4 regions of the Rhizobium sp. NPDC092011 genome follow, and region 2 is predicted to be linked to each of the others. Evidence: predicted binding sites of a transcription regulator. Region 2 holds the regulator's gene; each other region holds the start of a gene.
The links. Region 2 encodes PhoB, which activates phosphate uptake and scavenging genes when phosphate is short. Its sites were predicted from a motif close to TGTCATNNANCTGTCAT; they were not measured.
Positions count from the first base shown of each region.

Region 1: the regulator PhoB is predicted to act here: its motif matches at 2,686-2,702, upstream of ACIQJ2_RS17975 (alpha-D-ribose 1-methylphosphonate 5-triphosphate diphosphatase).
Region 3: the regulator PhoB is predicted to act here: its motif matches at 2,991-3,007, upstream of ACIQJ2_RS03480 (alkaline phosphatase).
Region 4: the regulator PhoB is predicted to act here: its motif matches at 1,463-1,479, upstream of ACIQJ2_RS27140 (inorganic phosphate transporter).

Region 1 covers NZ_JBIVSO010000003.1:560,357-564,849, forward strand. The annotation lists gene ACIQJ2_RS17965 (molybdopterin-dependent oxidoreductase) at 1-2,054, shown strand, start outside; gene ACIQJ2_RS17970 (NUDIX domain-containing protein) at 2,051-2,644, shown strand; gene ACIQJ2_RS17975 (alpha-D-ribose 1-methylphosphonate 5-triphosphate diphosphatase) at 2,790-3,959, shown strand; gene purN (phosphoribosylglycinamide formyltransferase) at 4,063-4,493, opposite strand, start outside.
Region 2 covers NZ_JBIVSO010000006.1:192,545-197,037, forward strand. The annotation lists gene pstB (phosphate ABC transporter ATP-binding protein PstB) at 1-453, shown strand, start outside; gene phoU (phosphate signaling complex protein PhoU) at 505-1,218, shown strand; gene phoB (phosphate regulon transcriptional regulator PhoB) at 1,251-1,934, shown strand; gene ACIQJ2_RS23755 (GcrA family cell cycle regulator) at 2,102-2,626, opposite strand; gene ACIQJ2_RS23760 (aspartate aminotransferase family protein) at 3,052-4,251, shown strand; gene argF (ornithine carbamoyltransferase) at 4,325-4,493, shown strand, end outside.
Region 3 covers NZ_JBIVSO010000001.1:711,937-716,429, forward strand. The annotation lists gene hmgA (homogentisate 1,2-dioxygenase) at 1-1,060, shown strand, start outside; gene ACIQJ2_RS03470 (fumarylacetoacetate hydrolase family protein) at 1,182-2,198, shown strand; gene maiA (maleylacetoacetate isomerase) at 2,204-2,839, shown strand; gene ACIQJ2_RS03480 (alkaline phosphatase) at 3,047-4,493, shown strand, end outside.
Region 4 covers NZ_JBIVSO010000009.1:9,271-13,763, reverse strand. The annotation lists gene ACIQJ2_RS27155 (CbtA family protein) at 1-207, shown strand, start outside; gene ACIQJ2_RS27150 (hypothetical protein) at 209-868, shown strand; gene ACIQJ2_RS27145 (GCG_CRPN prefix-to-repeats domain-containing protein) at 923-1,264, opposite strand; gene ACIQJ2_RS27140 (inorganic phosphate transporter) at 1,527-3,134, shown strand; gene ACIQJ2_RS27135 (MucR family transcriptional regulator) at 3,312-3,764, opposite strand; gene ACIQJ2_RS27130 (helix-turn-helix domain-containing protein) at 3,935-4,493, opposite strand, start outside.

The sequences.
Region 1 (4,493 bases), on a different contig from region 2:
CCACCTGCGCGCTGGAGGTCGATCTGACTGAAGACGGCAAGATCGGCCGGGTTCGTGGTGCGAACGATCATTCCTACACCTCGGGCGTCATCTGCGCCAAGGTCGCGCGCTATGCCGAGCGGCTTTATCACCCCGATCGGCTGATGAAGCCGTTGCGCCGAGCAGGGGCCAAGGGTGCTGGGCGCTGGCAGGAGCTTTCCTGGGATGCAGCGCTTGATGAGATTGCCGAGGCCTTCGTAAAGGCCGAGGCCAAGGATGGCAGCGAGGCGATCTGGCCCTATTTCTACGCCGGCACGATGGGCTGGGTGCAGCGCGATTCCATCGAGCGACTGCGCCACGCCAAACGCTATTCCGGCTTTTTCTCGTCGATCTGCACCAACCCGGCCTGGACCGGCTTCACCATGGCGACGGGTGTGCTGCGCGGTCCCGATCCGCGCGAGATGAGCCGTACGGATTGCGTCGTCATCTGGGGCACGAATGCTGTGGCGACCCAGGTCAACGTCATGACCCATGCGATCAAGTCCCGCAAGGAGCGCGGCGCCAAGATCGTCGTCGTCGATATCTACGACAACCCGACGATGAAGCAAGCCGACATGGCCCTGATCGTCAAGCCGGGTACAGATGCGGCACTTGCCTGCGCGGTCATGCACATCGCCTTCCGCGACGGCTATGCCGACCGCGCCTATATGGCCAAATATGCCGACGATCCCTCAGGCCTTGAGACACACCTGAAGTCGAAGACCCCGGCATGGGCGGCTGATATCACCGGCCTGTCGGTGGATGAGATCGAAGCTTTCGCCAAGCTCGTGGGGGAGACCAAGAAGACCTACTTCCGTCTTGGCTATGGCTTCACCCGCCAGCGCAACGGCGCGATCGCCATGCACGCGGCAGCATCGATCGCGACGGTGCTGGGTTCCTGGCAATATGAGGGCGGCGGCGCCTTTCACTCGAACAGCGATATCTTCCGCATGGACGCGAGCGAACTGACCGGCCGCGCCATGAAGGATCAGGACATCCGCATGATCGATCAGTCGCAGATAGGCCGCGCTTTGACCGGCGATGCTGTCGCGCTTCGCCATCGTGGTCCGGTCACGGCCATGCTGATCCAGAACACCAACCCGATGAACATCGCCCCCGAACAGCGGCTGGTAAAGCGCGGCTTTGCGCGCTCCGACCTTTTCGTCGCCGTGCACGAGCAGTTCATGACAGATACGGCCGAGATGGCCGATATCGTCATCCCGGCCACCATGTTCGTCGAACATGACGACATCTATCGCGCTGGCGGGCAGAACCACATTCTCCTCGGCCCGAAGCTGGTGGAGCCGCCGACGACTGTGCGCAGCAATCTCTTCGTCATCGAGGAGTTGGCCAAACGCCTTGGCGTCGCGGACCGTCCCGGTTTCGGTTTTTCCGCCCGCGAAATGATCGACAGGGTTCTCTCGAAGAGTGGCCTGCCGGACTACGACTATTTTCTCGAGAACAAATGGTTCGACCGTCAGCCCGATTTTGACGATGCCCATTTCATCAATGGCTTCGGTCATCCCGACGGCAAGTTCCGTTTCCGCCCCGATTGGTCCAATCAGCCGGCACCGAACAGGCCGCCCGCCTCGGTCGGCTTGCTCGGTCCGCATGTCGAGCTGCCGGAATTTCCGGATCAGGTCGACGTGATCGAGGTAGCCGATCCCGAGCATCCGTTCCGGCTCGCGACCTCGCCATCGCGCAATTTCCTGAATTCGAGCTTCTCGGAAACCAAGACGTCGCGGCAGAAGGAAGGTCGTCCTGAAGTGATGGTCAACCCTGCGGACGCAGAAGCGCTCGCTATTGCCCACGGCGAGCTGGTTCGCATCGGCAATGCAAGAGGGGACATCCGCCTCCACGTCCGCGTGACGACGGAAGTCAAGCCCGGTGTGCTGATCGCCGAGGGCCTGTGGCCGAACAGGGCCCATGTCGATGGCGAAGGCATCAATGTGCTCACCGGCGCCGATCCGGTCGCGCCTTATGGTGGCGCGGCTGTTCACGACAATAAAGTATGGCTCCGCAAGGATATGGCATGACTAAATTCGAAAAGGCGAAAGCCGAAATCGTCAACGAAAGGACGCTGGCGAACCAATGGACGCGGCTGAGCAGCTTCGATCTCGACTACACGGATTCGCAGGGCGAAAAGCACCGCCCGAAGCGGGAAGTCTATCAGCGCACGCCAGCCGCCTGCATCCTGCTTTATGATCCCAAGCGGGAAACGGTGGTGCTCGTCCGGCAGTTCCGCCTGCCGGCCCAGCTGCTCGGCGTGCCGGCATGGATGTTGGAAGTGCCCGCCGGTCTGCTTGACGGCGACGACCCGGAAGCAGCCATCCGCCGTGAGGCCATGGAAGAGACCGGTTTTCGAGTTCGCGATGTTCGCTTCCTCTTCAAGGCGCTGACGTCTCCGGGGGCCGTGACCGAGATCATCCATTTCTTCGCCGCCGTGATCGATACGTCCGACCGCATTGCGGCTGGTGGTGGTCTTGCCGAGGAACACGAGGATATCGAGGTCCTGGAAGTGCGTCTGTCGGATGCCATGGCGATGATCGAGAGCGGTGATATCTACGACGCAAAGACCATCATGCTGCTGCAATGGGCGACATTGAACGTCGCGAGCTTGAGGTAGACGCTGAGCGATTGGCAGCTTTGGTGAAAACACCGCTTCCCATTCATCATGCTGTCACGAATCGAGCTTACCGGGGCGTGCTGGCCAGAAACATTCGAATGTTTCCGAGCCTCCTTCGATTTGACGCTGTTTCAGGAGAAAGCCGATGTGGCTCAGCAATTTTACGCTCGTTCTTCCCAATGAAGTCGTCGAAAATGGCGCGGTGCGTGTCGAGGACGGCGTGATTGCCGAAATCCGCTCCGAGCCGGTGGAGCGGCCGACCTTCGATGGTGGCGGTCGCCTGCTGATGCCCGGCTTCGTCGATCTGCACTGCGATATGATCGAGCGCGAAATCGCACCGCGGCCGAATGCAATGATGCCGATCGATTTCGGCATTCACGAGCTGGACAAGAAGCTGGCGGCAGCCGGCGTCACCACCGCCTTCGCGGCACTCTCCTTTGCGACCGAAAGCGTCTACGGTCATGTCCGTTCGCTCGAAACCACTTCGGCTGTCATCCGCGGCATCGGCAGCCTGCGCAACGAGCTGCTGATCGATCATCGCGTCCATGCCCGCTACGAAATCACCAATCTCGGCGCAGCTCCGACGCTGGAGCGGCTGCTGGAGGAGGGCTCCGTCGACATGGTTTCCCTGACCGATCACACGCCGGGGCAGGGCCAGTATAACGACATCGAAAGCTATATCCGCAGCATGTCCGAGCGTCGCTCCATGTCGCGTGAGGCGGCGGAAGAAGTCGTGGCGACACGCATCGCGCAGCGTCAGGATCCGGAGATCGAACGCAAGCTGCACGACGTCGTCGCACTGTCGCTGAAGCATAAGCTTTCGCTGGCGTCGCATGACGATGACAGCGCCGAGAAGGTGGCGGCAATGCACGATCTCGGCGTGACGATCAGCGAGTTTCCCGTCACTGGCCCGGCCGCCGAAGAAGCCTGCCGCCGTGGTCTCTGGACGCTCATGGGTGCGCCGAACGCGCTTCGCGGCCAGTCCATGTCCGGCAATCTCAGCGCCCTGGATGCGGCCCGTGCCGGCCTCCTCGGCGTTATCGCAGCAGATTATCACCCGGCCGCCTTCGTGCCGGCGATCTTCAAGATCGCCGATGTTGCAAGCGGCGGCCTCCCGGCGGCAGTTGCGACCGCAACGTCCAATGCTGCCCGTTCGGCGGGTCTGTTGGATCGCGGTGAAATCGCTGTCGGCCAGCTCGCCGATCTGGTCGCCGTCGAACCCGGTTCGGTTCACCGCATTCGCGCGACCTTCCGTGGCGGCCGCATCGTCTATAGCGACGGCACGCTGCATCCGCTGATGGCGATGGCGGCTTGAAAGCTAGAGCTTTTCCAGAAAGTGCGGAGCGGTTTTCCGTCCGGAATGCGTAAGAAAACAAGAAGATAGAGCGCTTCGCATTTCAAGAAAAAGCGGAAGCGCTCTAGCTTACATCACCAAGTAGTGACACGATCTGCCGCCCTTGCGCGGCAGATGCCTCGGCAAGGCTTACGGCCTTGCCACCTTCCATCCTGACCTTGCCTTCCGCCACCAGCCGCAACGACTGCGGATAGATCTGGTGCTCGATCGTAAGCACGCGAGCGGCGAGGCTGTCGGCGGTGTCGCCGGTCAGTACCGGTACGGCAGCCTGGCCGACGACCGGGCCTTCATCCATGCCTTCGGTGACAAAATGCACGGTGCAGCCGGCGATGCGCATACCGGCGTCGATGGCGCGCTGATGCGTGTGCAGACCAGGGAAAAGCGGCAGCAGCGATGGATGAATATTGATGATCCGCCCTTCGTAGGCCTGGATGAAGCGGCCGGAAAGAAGCCGCATATAGCCGGCAAGGCAGATGACGTCGGGGGAGAGGGCCG
Region 2 (4,493 bases):
GAGAACGTCGCCTATGGCCCGCGCATCCACGGCCTGCATCGGTCCAAGGCCGATCTCGAGCACATCGTCGAAACCAGCCTGCAGAAGGCCGGTCTCTGGGGCGAGGTGAAGGATCGGCTGCACGATGCAGGCACGAGCCTCTCTGGCGGACAGCAGCAGCGCCTGTGCATCGCGCGCGCGGTTGCCGTCAGCCCGGAAGTGATCCTGATGGACGAACCCTGCTCGGCGCTGGATCCGATTGCAACGGCAAAGGTCGAAGACCTCATCCACGAGCTGCGGGAGAATTTTACCATCGTCATCGTGACGCATTCCATGCAGCAGGCAGCCCGCGTTTCGCAACGCACCGCAATGTTCCATCTCGGCCATCTGGTCGAGGAGAACGACACCGATAAGATGTTCACCAATCCCGACGATTTCCGCACGCAGGATTACATCATGGGCCGTTTTGGTTGATGATGTCAGGCGCGCGGCTCCCTTCACACAGTTCACCTTGAGGATAGAAAAATGGTCTCCACTCACATTCTCTCTGCCTATGACGAAGACCTGAAGTTCCTGACGCGCCGCATTGCCGAAATGGGCGGTCTGGCCGAACAGATGGTCAGCGACAGCGTTCGCGCATTGGTTCATAGCGATGCCGCTCTCGCACAGAAGGTCATCTCCGACGACGTCGTTCTCGACCATGCCGAGCGCGAAGTCGGCGACAAGGCGATCGTCACCATCGCACGTCGTCAGCCGATGGCGGCTGACCTGCGTGAGATCATGGGTTCCATCCGCATCGCCTCCGATCTGGAGCGCGTCGGCGATCTTGGCAAAAACACTGCAAAGCGCGTCATCGCCGTGCAGGGCACCGGCGTTCCGCGCCGCCTTGCTCGCGGTATCGAACATCTTTCCGAACTGGCGCTCGGCCAGCTCAAGGAAGTGCTCGACGTCTACGCCACCCGCTCGCCGGACAAGGCCGTCTCGATCCGCGAACGCGACGAGGAAATCGACGCGATGTATACCTCGCTCTTCCGCGAGATGCTGACCTACATGATGGAAGATCCGCGCAACATCACCACCTGCACGCATCTTCTTTTCTGCGCCAAGAACATCGAGCGCATCGGCGACCATGCCACCAACATTGCCGAGACGATCTATTACATGGCGACCGGTGCTCAGCCCGAGGGCGAGCGTCCGAAAGACGATACCGCCAACACCGTCGGCGCGGTGACGGAATAATCTGGAAGCGAAGACAAGGAGACCAAAGGCGCATGGTTCCAAGAGTTGCTGTTGTAGAAGACGAGGAAGCGCTGAGCGTTCTGCTGCGCTACAATCTCGAGGCCGAAGGCTTCGAGGTCGACACGATCCTCAGAGGCGATGAAGCCGAGTTGCGTCTCCAGGAGCGCATCCCCGATCTTCTGATCCTAGACTGGATGCTCCCCGGCGTGTCCGGTATCGAGCTCTGCCGCCGGCTGCGCATGCGGCCGGAGACGGAGCGCCTGCCGATCATCATGCTGACGGCCCGCGGCGAGGAAAGCGAGCGCGTGCGTGGCCTTTCGACCGGCGCGGACGATTACGTCGTCAAGCCGTTCTCGACGCCGGAGCTGATGGCTCGCGTCAAGGCGATGCTGCGGCGAGCCCGCCCGGAGGTTCTCTCCACGGTGCTGCGTTGCGGCGATATCGAGCTGGATCGCGAAACCCATCGCGTTCATCGCAAGAGCCGTGAAGTGCGGCTGGGTCCGACGGAATTCCGCCTGCTGGAATTCCTGATGTCCTCGCCGGGCCGCGTCTTCTCGCGCTCGCAGCTGCTAGACGGCGTATGGGGGCACGATATCTATGTCGACGAACGCACCGTTGACGTTCATGTCGGCCGCCTGCGCAAGGCGCTGAACTTCTCCAATATGCAGGATGTCATCCGTACCGTTCGCGGCGCGGGCTATTCCATGGAGGCCTGAGCGGCACATCCTTGTGTTGGGGGCGCTCAGGCATCAACATAGCGGCGGAAACAGAAAACGGGCCTCGAGGGGCCCGTTTCTTTGTCTGAATGCTTGGATCGTCGCTCGGTATTTTTGTTTTACGCAATTCCGGACGGAAAACCGCTTCGCACTTTTCCTGCAATTGCTTAACCGTTGTTCCGCCGACGCTCATTCACCGGCTGATACGCCATGCGCTGATGGTAGGTGCAGTATGGTGAGGAATCCGGGCTGTCGTTGCCGCAGAAGTGGAAATCGTCCTTCAGCGGGTCGCCGACGGGCCACTTGCAGGTGCGTTCCGTCAGCTCCGTCAGGCCGAGGCGACGAGAGATCGGAACGACGACGTTCGAAGCCGGACGATAGGTAATCTCGTTGACCGCATCGACCTCGATCTCTTCCTTCAGCATGGTTGCGCCCTGCTGGCGGGTAACCGTGCGGGTTGCGACACGCGAAGTGTAAGCCGGGGCCCGCGGCGCCGAGGCGCTGCGCTTCGGCGTGCGAGCAGCCGTCGCCGTGCCACCCGCCTTCGCTCGGCCGGGAAGGTTCAGGCGATGCACCTTGCCGATGACGGCATTACGGCTCACGCCACCCAGTTGCGCCGCGATCTGGCTGGCGCTCAACCCTTCGGACCATAGCTTTTTCAGCTTCTCGACGCGTTCGTCTGTCCAGTTCATGCCCTGTCTCCGCTGTCGCGTTTCCGGTGGCAGAATCCTTCACCATTGCCTCGAATGGGAACGAGGCACGAAACGCTTTAAAATTGTGGTGACTAGTTCCGCCGCATGCAGTCTAGCAATTGGTTTTTAACCTAGTGTGAGGCTGACTCCGTGACAAGAGTCGCGCGAATCTTGAGGAATCGATTTCGGGGTTTTCCCCAACTTGCTGCCCCGGCGTGGCATTTCTGCAATACGCGGTGGCGAACGTAATCCTTTTGCGCTGAAGCGTTTTCTCGCACTTGCTAAATCGCCAGTTTTGTTGACATCGCGGTGCAAAACATCAATAGTGCCTGGGCCGCCGCAAGGCGGCATTTTTGATTTTTTCGGACCCGTTTCATCAAGCGGAAGCGATTGGTCCTTAAAGTTGTGATCGAGGAGATATGGCCATGGCCGAGACCGCGCCGCTTTATGACACCTACATGCGTGCTCCGCTGCGGTTCGAGCGAGGCGAGGGCGTGTGGCTGGTCACGGAAAGCGGTGAGCGCTATCTCGACTTTGCAGCCGGCGTCGCCGTCAATTCCCTCGGCCACGCGCATCCGCATCTGGTGGCGGAATTGAAGGCGCAGGCGGACAAGGTCTGGCACCTGTCGAACCTCTATGAAGTGCCCGGTCAGGAAAAGCTGTCGAAGCGGCTGACGGAAGTCACCTTCGCCGACAAGGTGTTCTTCACCAATTCGGGCGCCGAGGCGCTGGAATGCGCCATCAAGACGGCGCGGCGCTATCACTTCGCCAAGGGGCATCCGGAGAAGTTCCACGTCATCACCTTTGAGGGCGCCTTCCACGGTCGCACCATCGCGACGATCGCGGCCGGTGGCCAGGAAAAATATATCGAAGGTTTCGGCCCGAAGGCTCCGGGCTTCGATCAGGTGCCGTTCGGCGATCTCGATGCCGTTCGCGCAGCCATCACCGATGCGACGGCCGCGATCCTGATCGAGCCGGTGCAGGGCGAGGGCGGTATCCGCCCGGCGACCAATGAATTCCTGCGTGGCCTGCGCCAGATTTGCGACGAGCACGGCCTGCTGCTGATCCTGGACGAAGTCCAGTGCGGCGTTGGCCGCACGGGTAAGCTCTTCGCCTACGAGTGGGCCGGCATCAAGCCCGACATCATGGCCGTTGCCAAGGGGATCGGCGGTGGCTTCCCGCTCGGCGCTTGCCTGGCGACCGCAGAAGCGGCCTCCGGCATGAAGGCGGGAACGCACGGTTCGACCTACGGCGGCAATCCGCTTGCCATGGCGGTCGGCAATGCCGTGCTCGACATCGTGCTTGCGGATGGTTTCCTGCAGCACATTCGCGATGTGGCTCTGGTGTTCCGTCAGGGGCTTGCCTCGCTGAAGGATCGCTTCCCCGACATCATCGAGGATGTTCGTGGCGAGGGCCTGATGCTCGGCATTAAGGCGGCAATCCCGCAGGCGGATCTCTTGCAGGCGATCCGCGCCGAGCATCTGCTTGGCGTGCCGGCCGGCGACAACGTCATCCGTCTGCTGCCGCCGCTGGTCGTCACCGCTGAGGAAGCACGCGAAGGTCTCGCCCGCATCGAGCGTGCGGCTGAGCGTGCGCGCGCAGCCCGCACCAAGAAATCGGCCTAAGTTTACCGCCCGCAGTCGGGGCGTTCCTGCCCCATGCGGGCGTTATTGTTTTTTCTGGAGTACAGGTAAGGACATGGCTTCTCCGAAACATTTTCTTGATCTCTCGGCCGTCCCGGCTGCCGATCTGCGCCACATCATCGACGATGCGATCGTGCGAAAGAAGGCGCTGAAGGCGGGTGCGGCAGACAAGCCGCTGGCCGGCAAGATGCTGGCGATGATTTTCGAGAAGCCTTCCACCCGAA
Region 3 (4,493 bases), on a different contig from region 2:
CGACGATCACTCGCTTCCGCTCGGCCAGCTTCGCTGGGATCCGCTGCCGGAGCCGAGCGAGAGACTGACTTTCCTTGAGGGGATCCGCACGATCACGACAGCCGGAGATGTCCTGACCCAGGCCGGTATGGCCGCTCATGCCTATGTCTTCAACGAGGACATGGTCGACGACTACTTCTTCAATGCCGATGGCGAGTTGCTTGTCGTCCCTCAGGTCGGCGCCATCAGGGTGTTTACCGAGATGGGCATCATCGACGTCGAGCCCTCTGAAATCTGCATCATCCCCCGCGGCATGATGTTCAAGGTCTCGCGCCTCGGCGATGAAAAGGTCTGGCGCGGCTATATTTGCGAGAACTACGGCGCCAAGTTCACATTGCCGGATCGCGGGCCGATCGGCGCGAACTGCCTGGCCAACCCGCGCGATTTCAAGACGCCCGTTGCTGCTTTCGAAGACAAGGAGACGGCTTGCCGCGTGCACGTCAAATGGTGTGGAAAATTCTATGTCACCGAGATCGGCCACTCGCCGCTCGACGTGGTGGCATGGCACGGCAACTACACACCTTATAAATACGACCTGCGGACCTTCTCTCCCGTCGGCGCTATCCTGTTTGACCATCCGGATCCGTCGATCTTCACCGTGCTGACGGCACCGACCGAAAGTGTGGGCACGGCGAATGTCGATTTCGTCATTTTCCCGCCGCGCTGGCTGGTGGCCGAACACACCTTCCGGCCGCCCTGGTATCACCGCAACATCATGAGCGAGTTCATGGGCCTTATCCATGGCCAGTATGATGCGAAGGAAAAGGGTTTCGTGCCAGGTGGTATGAGCCTGCATAATATGATGCTTCCGCATGGACCTGACGCTTCCGGCTTCGAAAAGGCATCCAGTTCCGAGCTGAAGCCCGTGAAGCTGGACCACACCATGGCCTTCATGTTCGAGACGCGGTTTCCGCAGCAGCTGACAAAATACGCGGCCGAGCTCGAAACGTTGCAGGACGATTATCTGGAGTGCTGGGACAATCTGGAGCGGAGATTTGACGGCACGCCGGGTATCAAGTGAAGACAGAGCATGTCGCGCAAACCTGAGAAGCCGTTTGCGGCAACGACCTACGAAAAATTAGGGGCCTGAAGCGCGTTTCGCTCTTTAGGCCTTCCGCATTCTCTGACAGTGGAACCAGACAATGAAGCTTGCGACTTTGAAAGACTCGACCAGAGACGGCCGGCTTGTCGTCGTCTCGCGCGATCTTACCATCTGCTCGGAGGTCGGTCATATCGCCCGCACCCTTCAGGCGGCGCTCGATGATTGGGAGCATGTGGCGCCGAGGCTTGCGCGCGTTGCCGAAGGGATCGAGACCGGTGCCCAGCCGACGATCCGGTTTCACGAGCATGACGCCGCCTCGCCGCTGCCGAGGGCCTATCAATGGGCCGACGGCTCCGCCTACGTCAACCATGTGGAACTGGTGCGCAAGGCACGCAATGCCGAAATGCCCGACAGCTTCTGGGTGGATCCGTTGATGTATCAAGGCGGCTCCGACTGCTTTCTCGCTCCACGCGATCCGATCGCTATTGCCGACGAAGCCTATGGAATCGACATGGAAGGCGAGGTGGCGGTCATTGTTGGAGATGTCGCCATGGGCTCCAGCCCCGAAGCTGCCCGGGAAGCAATCCGCCTAGTGATGCTCGTCAACGACGTGTCGCTGCGCGGTCTGATCCCGCAGGAGCTGGCAAAGGGCTTCGGCTTCTTTCAGTCCAAGCCGTCATCGGCTTTTTCGCCCGTCGCGGTCACGCCCGATGAACTGGGCGAAGCCTGGGATGGCGGCAAGCTGCATCTGCCGTTGCTGGTCACGCTGAACGACAAGCTCTTCGGAAGGGCGAATGCGGGCATCGACATGACATTCGATTTCGGGCAATTGGTCGCGCATGCTGCCAAGACCCGCAACCTCGTTGCCGGCACCATCGTCGGCTCGGGGACTGTGTCCAACAAGCTTGATGGCGGGCCGGGCAAGCCGGTCGGAAATGGTGGTGACGGCTATTCCTGCATAGCCGAGATCCGCATGATCGAGACGATCGAGACCGGCGCGGCGAAAACACCCTTCATGCGCTTCGGCGATCAGGTTCGCATCGAGATGCATGATCGCACCGGCCACTCGATCTTCGGAGCCATCGAGCAGACCGTGCAGAAATATGAAGGGCCTTAGGCGCGATGAACGACGTCGTCCTTTACGATTACTGGAGATCGTCGGCGAGCTACCGTGTTCGCATCGCGCTCAACATGCTCGGGATCAGCTACAGGACTGTGCCGATCAACCTGCTGGAAGGCAGGCAAAAGAGCCCTGAATATCTGGAGCTCAACCCGCAAGGCCTCGTTCCGACGCTGGTGATCGATGGGCAGGTCATGACACAGTCGCTCTCCATCGTCGAGTATCTGGCCGAGCTGCGGCCGGAACGCGGATTGCTGCCGGCCGGCATTGCGGACCGCCAGCACGTGCGGACGCTTGCCTATGCGGTTGCCATGGACATCCATCCGATATGCAACATGCATGTCGCAGCCTATGTCATGACCATAACGGACAAGGGCGATGCTCGCGAGGAATGGATGAGGCATTTCATTGCCGATGGACTTCGCAAGCTCGAGCGAATGTTGGGCAAGTTCGACGGCGCCTTCAGCTTTGGCGATACGCCGGGCATGGCAGATATCTGTCTTGTTCCTCAAGTCTACAATGCGCGCCGCTGGGGTGTTGATCTGACCGACCTCACCCGGATCGTCGAGATCGACGGCAGATGTGCCAAGCTGTCTGCCTTTCAGGCCGCCCATCCGGACCGCGCAAAGCCCCAATAGGAGAGCTTCGAGCTCGGTCCGATCATATTGCGAGGCGATCAGCCCCGCTTGTCTCGCCGCGTCTGTTAGATGGTGCCCATACAATCAGCATTCCTTAGTGGTTCCTATTTGGAATTGCCGGTTGCAGAAAGTTGCCCGCTTTTTATGTGGCTGTCATATGCCTTTTATATGGGGGAAGGGGAAGTAACCAAGACGCGGGGGTATTCAATGCGTAAACTTCTTCTTTCGATGGTGTCGGCAACTGCTTTGGCTGGGGCCGCCAATGCAGCGACGGTCTATCCGTTGGACCGGGCAACGGTACTTGTGGGATCACCTTTCGATTTCAAGGTTGAATTCAGCAAGGTCGTCAAGCCGGAAGACGTAAAGGTCACGATCAACGGCGAGAGCTACGACGCCGTATTCGGCAAGGCCGCCGATTTCGTCGCCGAGGAAAAGGGTGCCGAAGACAAGGTTCTTGGATCTGCACTCATCCTGCGCGGCATCAAGCTTGGCAAGCCCGGTCAGTACAAGGTCGAGGTTGCGGCTGGCGACGAGAAGAAATCGGTCAACTGGGAAGTCTACGGCACGTCGGCCGCTCCCAAGGCCAAGAACATCATCTTCCTGCTCGGCGACGGTCTCTCGGTTGCACATCGCACCGGCGCCCGCATCATGTCCAAGGGCATGACCGAGGGCAAGGCCAACGGCCGTCTCGCCATGGACGACGTTCCGCCGGTCGCCTTCATCGGCACCTCTTCGACTTCCGCCATCGCGACCGACAGCGCCAACACCATGTCGGCCTACATGACCGGCCACAAGTCCGCCGTGAACGCGCTCGGTGTTTACGCCGACCGTACGCCGGCAAGCCTCGACGATCCGAAGGTCGAAACCATCGGTGAAGCCCTGCGCCGCACCGGCAAGAAGTCGCTCGGCATCGTGACAACAGCCGAAGTCGAAGACGCAACGCCGGCAGCGCTCGTCTCCCACACCCGCAAGCGCGGCGACAAGGCCGAGATCGTCGGCATGATGTACGACGTCAAGCCGGATGTCCTGCTCGGCGGCGGCTCGGCCTATTTCCTGGCCAAGAGCGTACCCGGTTCGAAGCGCAAGGACGACAAGGACTATATCGCGCTCTTCAAGGATGCCGGCTATGCCGTTGCCACCGACAAGAACGAACTGGCTGCCGCTGCCGGCTCCAACCAGGACAAGCTGCTCGGCTTGTTCCACACCGGCAACCTCGACGTCACGCTCGACCGAGAGTTCCTCAAGAAGGGCACCGTCGACAAGTTCCCGAACCAGCCCGGTCTTGTCGAAATGACCAAGGTCGCGCTCGACAAGCTCGCCAAGAACCCGGAAGGCTTCTTCCTGATGGTCGAAGGCGCCTCCATCGACAAGATGAGCCATCCGCTCGATTGGGATCGCGCTCTGGTCGATACGATCGAGTTCGACAAGGCTGTTGCCGTTGCCCGTGAATTCCAGGCCAAGAACCCGGATACGCTCATCGTCGTCACCGGCGACCATACCCATGGCGTCTCGATCATCGGTACCGTCGACGACAATAAGCCGGGTACGGAAATGCGCGAAAAGGTCGGCACCTATGCTGCTGCCGGCTTCCCGAACTACGAAGACAAGGATGGCGATGGCTATCCGGATCGCGTCGACGTTTCCCGGCGTCTGT
Region 4 (4,493 bases), on a different contig from region 2:
TTCGTCACGCTGATCCAATACTTGCTTCCGGCGATCAACGAAGTGCCGGAACAATTCTCGGCAGCCGTGCTCTGGCGATTCCGCCTGACCTCTCTCGGGATGCATGCCATCCTCTGGACCGTGCTCGGGCTCGCCTTCGGAGCGTGGGCGGAACGTCAGCTGCCACAGGCGCGCTATCGCAACAACGCGGCGCTGCGCCGGGCCTGACATGATACGCCAATCGCATCCCGCGCACCCACTCGTGCGCGGGAAAGGCCGCATTAGAAGCGGTGTGCCGTTTGCCGCCATTTGCTTCATCCTCTCCATCTGGCCAACAGTGCTTGCAGCCCACAGCGGTGGATCATCCGGAAGCCAGGCTGGCATCCCGATACCAAGCCTCACCCATGGTGAAATGGCTGTCATCGCGCCCTATTATGGGCGGATTGTTGCAATCGGAGAGGCAGCATCGGACACGGACGAAACCTTCCGCCGGCTGCTGAACTTCACACAGATCCAGCGGGCCTATTGTCTATGGGGCATGATGCCCGGCAGCGTCAGCGACGAGGAAAGCCCGTTCAACGAATGCTCGCACGCCTATCTTGCGGCGGCCAAAGCGGTCTTGCTGCATATGCGGACGATGAGTGATGAGAAGGCTCAAGCCGGGAATCTCGTTTCCGATATCGATGAAACGCTCGTGCGCAACAATCTGTCGCTCGTTCTCTGCCAATTCAGCAGTGAGAACTTCAACACGGCCGATCTCATAAGGCCGAAGCTTGCCGGCATCCTCGGGCATGCCAAAAGTCTCATGGCTATCCTGTCGATCCTGGCGGCAATTATCGGCTGCCTGGGGCTGACGGCACGCGCGTTGCAGACGAACAGGCACCCTTAAAGAAACACCGCCGCGGAAAGCGGCGGTGTTTTCTGCTTGGCAATAATATGCACTTTACCAGTCACGCGGGCGGCCGCGCCAGCCGTCTCCGCGCCAGCCGCGGTCTTCGCGCCAGTCATCGCGATGATGGCGGTGACCATGCCAGCCCCACGGTGGCGGCGGTGGCGGTCTGCGATAGCCCCAACGCGGCGGCGGCGGACCCCAGCGGTTCGGGCGGCATTCGCCCCAAGGGGTGGCATGCCAGCCACGGCCGCAGGCGTAGTCCGCATTGACGACCGGCGCTCCGGACGTCGTTACTCCGGCCGGTGCCCCGACAGCGGGAATCGGCATTGCTTCTGCCGACGATACAGCCAATCCGCCAAGCAATGCGGCAATGGCAATCACGGTCGATCTCATCTTCAATGGTCCTCTGTCCAAGTCCCTAACACGCAGGATTTAACCCCTGAAGGTATGAACGTCGGCTGAACCGAAAAAGGTGTTTTTTGGGCGAAATCAAGATGGCCCGATGCGAACCGGCCGGCCGAAAACCGCACGCCCGACCGATCGGAGGCGCGCTGAACCAGCGCTAATGCAGGGCGTTCGGCCGTCCTCGCGCGTCACGAGAGTTTCATCAACGAGGCTTACACCGGAAATATCACTTGGCATAAAGGAGTTAGAGATGGTCGACCTCGCTTCAAGCAGTTCAGAGAGCGGCAACGCCAATCACCCAATTCACGGTACGGCAGGCTCGGCGAAGTGGTTCCTGCCGCTGTTCGGCATCGTCGTCCTCGGCGGTCTCGCCTATGTCGGCTACGCGCTCGGCAGCGATCTTGCCGAGGCAGCGGCGGTTCCGTGGATCCTGCTCGGCCTCGCGCTGCTCATCGCGCTCGGCTTCGAGTTCGTCAACGGTTTCCACGATACGGCCAATGCCGTCGCGACTGTCATCTACACCCGTTCGCTGCCGGCGGAATTCGCCGTCATCTGGTCCGGCTTCTTCAACTTCCTCGGCGTTTTGACATCGTCGGGTGCGGTTGCCTTCGGCATTCTTGCGCTTCTGCCGGTCGAGCTGATCCTGCAAGTCGGCTCCGGTTCGGGCCTCGCCATGGTCTTCGCCCTCCTGATCGCTGCCATCATCTGGAACCTCGGCACCTGGTATCTCGGTCTGCCGGCGTCGAGCTCCCATACGCTCGTCGGTTCCATCATCGGCGTCGGCCTCGCCAACCAGTTCCTGGCGCCGGCCGGCTCCGCCACCAGCGGTGTCGACTGGTCGCAGGCAAGCAGCGTCGGCATGTCGCTGCTGCTGTCGCCGATCATCGGCTTCGGCGCCGCCGCGATCCTGTTGCTGGTTGCCAAGGTCCTGATCCGCAACAAGGCACTTTATGAAGCGCCGAAGGGCAACGCACCACCGCCGATCTGGATCCGCGGCCTGCTGATCTTCACCTGCACAGGCGTCAGCTTTGCCCACGGCTCGAACGACGGCCAGAAGGGCATGGGCTTGATCATGCTCATTCTCATCGGTCTCGTACCGACTGCCTTCGCGCTGAACCGCACCCCCGATATCAACTATCTCGACGCCTACAAGGCTGCCTCCGTGCAGGTCGAGACGGTGCTCGGCAAATATGTAAAGCCCGGCGTCGCTGCTCCTGCCGATCCGAAGGCTGCCGTCAGCGCCGCCGTGAAAAGCAAGACCTGGTCGGATGTCACTACGCCGGCACTGCAGGCCTATATTCACGCAACAAGCGCCTCGATTGCGGCCTATCCGAGCGTCGAGAAGCTGCCGAACGGGCTCGTCAGCAACGTCCGCAACGACATCTACCTCATCGGTGAGTCACTGAAGCTGATCGACAAGCAGAAGCTGCTGCCGATGAGCGCCGCCGACCTGAAGGCCGTCACCGATTATCACGCCGCCGTCGATCACACGACCAAGTTCATCCCGCTCTGGGTAAAGGTTGCTGTTGCACTGGCGCTCGGCCTTGGCACCATGGTCGGCTGGAAGCGTATCGTCGTCACCGTCGGCGAGAAGATCGGCAAGACACACCTGACCTATGGCCAGGGCGCCGCCGCCGAAGTTGTGGCAATGCTGACGATCGGCGCTGCCGACCACCTCGGCCTGCCTGTATCGACTACGCACGTCTTGTCCTCCGGCGTCGCCGGCACCATGGCGGCCAATGGTTCCGGCCTGCAATGGTCGACCGTGCGCAACATGCTGATGGCCTGGATCCTGACGCTGCCGGCCTCGATCGCGCTCGCCTTCGTGCTGTTCATCGTGCTCCGTCAGGTTTTCTGATCGATCCGTTCGAACGATGCAGCCGGCTCGCCCGGCAAGCGCGGAAATGAAAATGGCGCTCTTTGCAGAGCGCCATTTTTCTTGTTGCCGCATCCCCACACATGGCGCCACAACGCCATATACAGTGACAATCCGCAGGCTCGCCTCCTCAGAATTGGCGGGGCGCTCGCAGTAGACTCACGAGCGAACGGTTTCTTTCCTGCTGCCATTGGCACCGAGGCCGGAGAGCTTTGCCAGCTCGGAACGCCGGTTGGCATAATTCTGTGCAACCATCGGATAGCTGGGAGCCAGGCCCCATTTCTGTCGGTATTCCTCAGGCGTCAGCCCGTAGTGCACACGCAAGTGGCGCTTTAGCGTCTTGAAGCGTTTGCCGTCTTCCAGGCAGACGATGTACTCGTTCGTCACCGATTTCTTCAAATCCACCGCCGGCACAAGATTGCTCCGTTCGGGTGCAGCAGGGGCTGCATCCAGGCTATGCAACGCATCGTGAATATCCTTGATCAGCCTTGGAAGACTGGCGACCGGTATGGTGTTGTGACTGACATAGGCCGAAACGATCTTCACACAGCCATCAAACGATGAATGCATCTGTGGCAGGGCGGGTATTTTTCTCTCGCTGAAAGAATCCATGATCTTTTCCCGGGTCTCATAAGGTTCCTCGTGCGCCGCCTCGCCCGATCGTTTCAAGCAGGGCGTCCGTTGCCGAATGCCCCACCGTTTCAAGTCGCGCAGGTTTCCCTGCGCATGATCCCTCGGACATTACCGAGGGCAGAATGCGCACCCATCAGGTGCGTCCGCGATCACAATCGATAGCCTCTCGCTCCAAAACCTGCCTCCGCCGCCATTTGCGAGAGCTCGCTGGCTGATTCGGCAACATAGGCCGCCAGCTTGTTGCAGAGGGTAACGAGCGGCATATCAAGCATGAATGCCGTATGTGTCGGATCTCCTTTGCAGTGGTGGAGAGTCTGAAGGATCAGCTTGCGCTCGACATCCCGCACGGTCTGACCGACGAGTACGCCGACAGCCTCATCGATGAGTTGCCTTGCCGGTTGCCCTTCCCGAAAACGAAGGAGGACTTCTTCAAGCAGCCGATCCTCGCTCGCCGTCGTTATGACGATATCCTTGGCGCCGTCTCCAAGTTCGCAAAAGACGTAGAGGCCGCTTTCCGCATCTATCGTCACGCGTCCCAGGATATCCGCCGCTTCCTCACGAACAAGAATACAAGGCGCGGGCCCATCGACAAACTGCGCTGAGTGGGATCCGCTCTCGGCAAGCAACACGTCCCGAAGTCGTCGCTCCAGGGCGCGCAACAGCGTCTTCGCCTTCAGCTGACGCGCTGCGCCTGCCCCGAAATCCCCG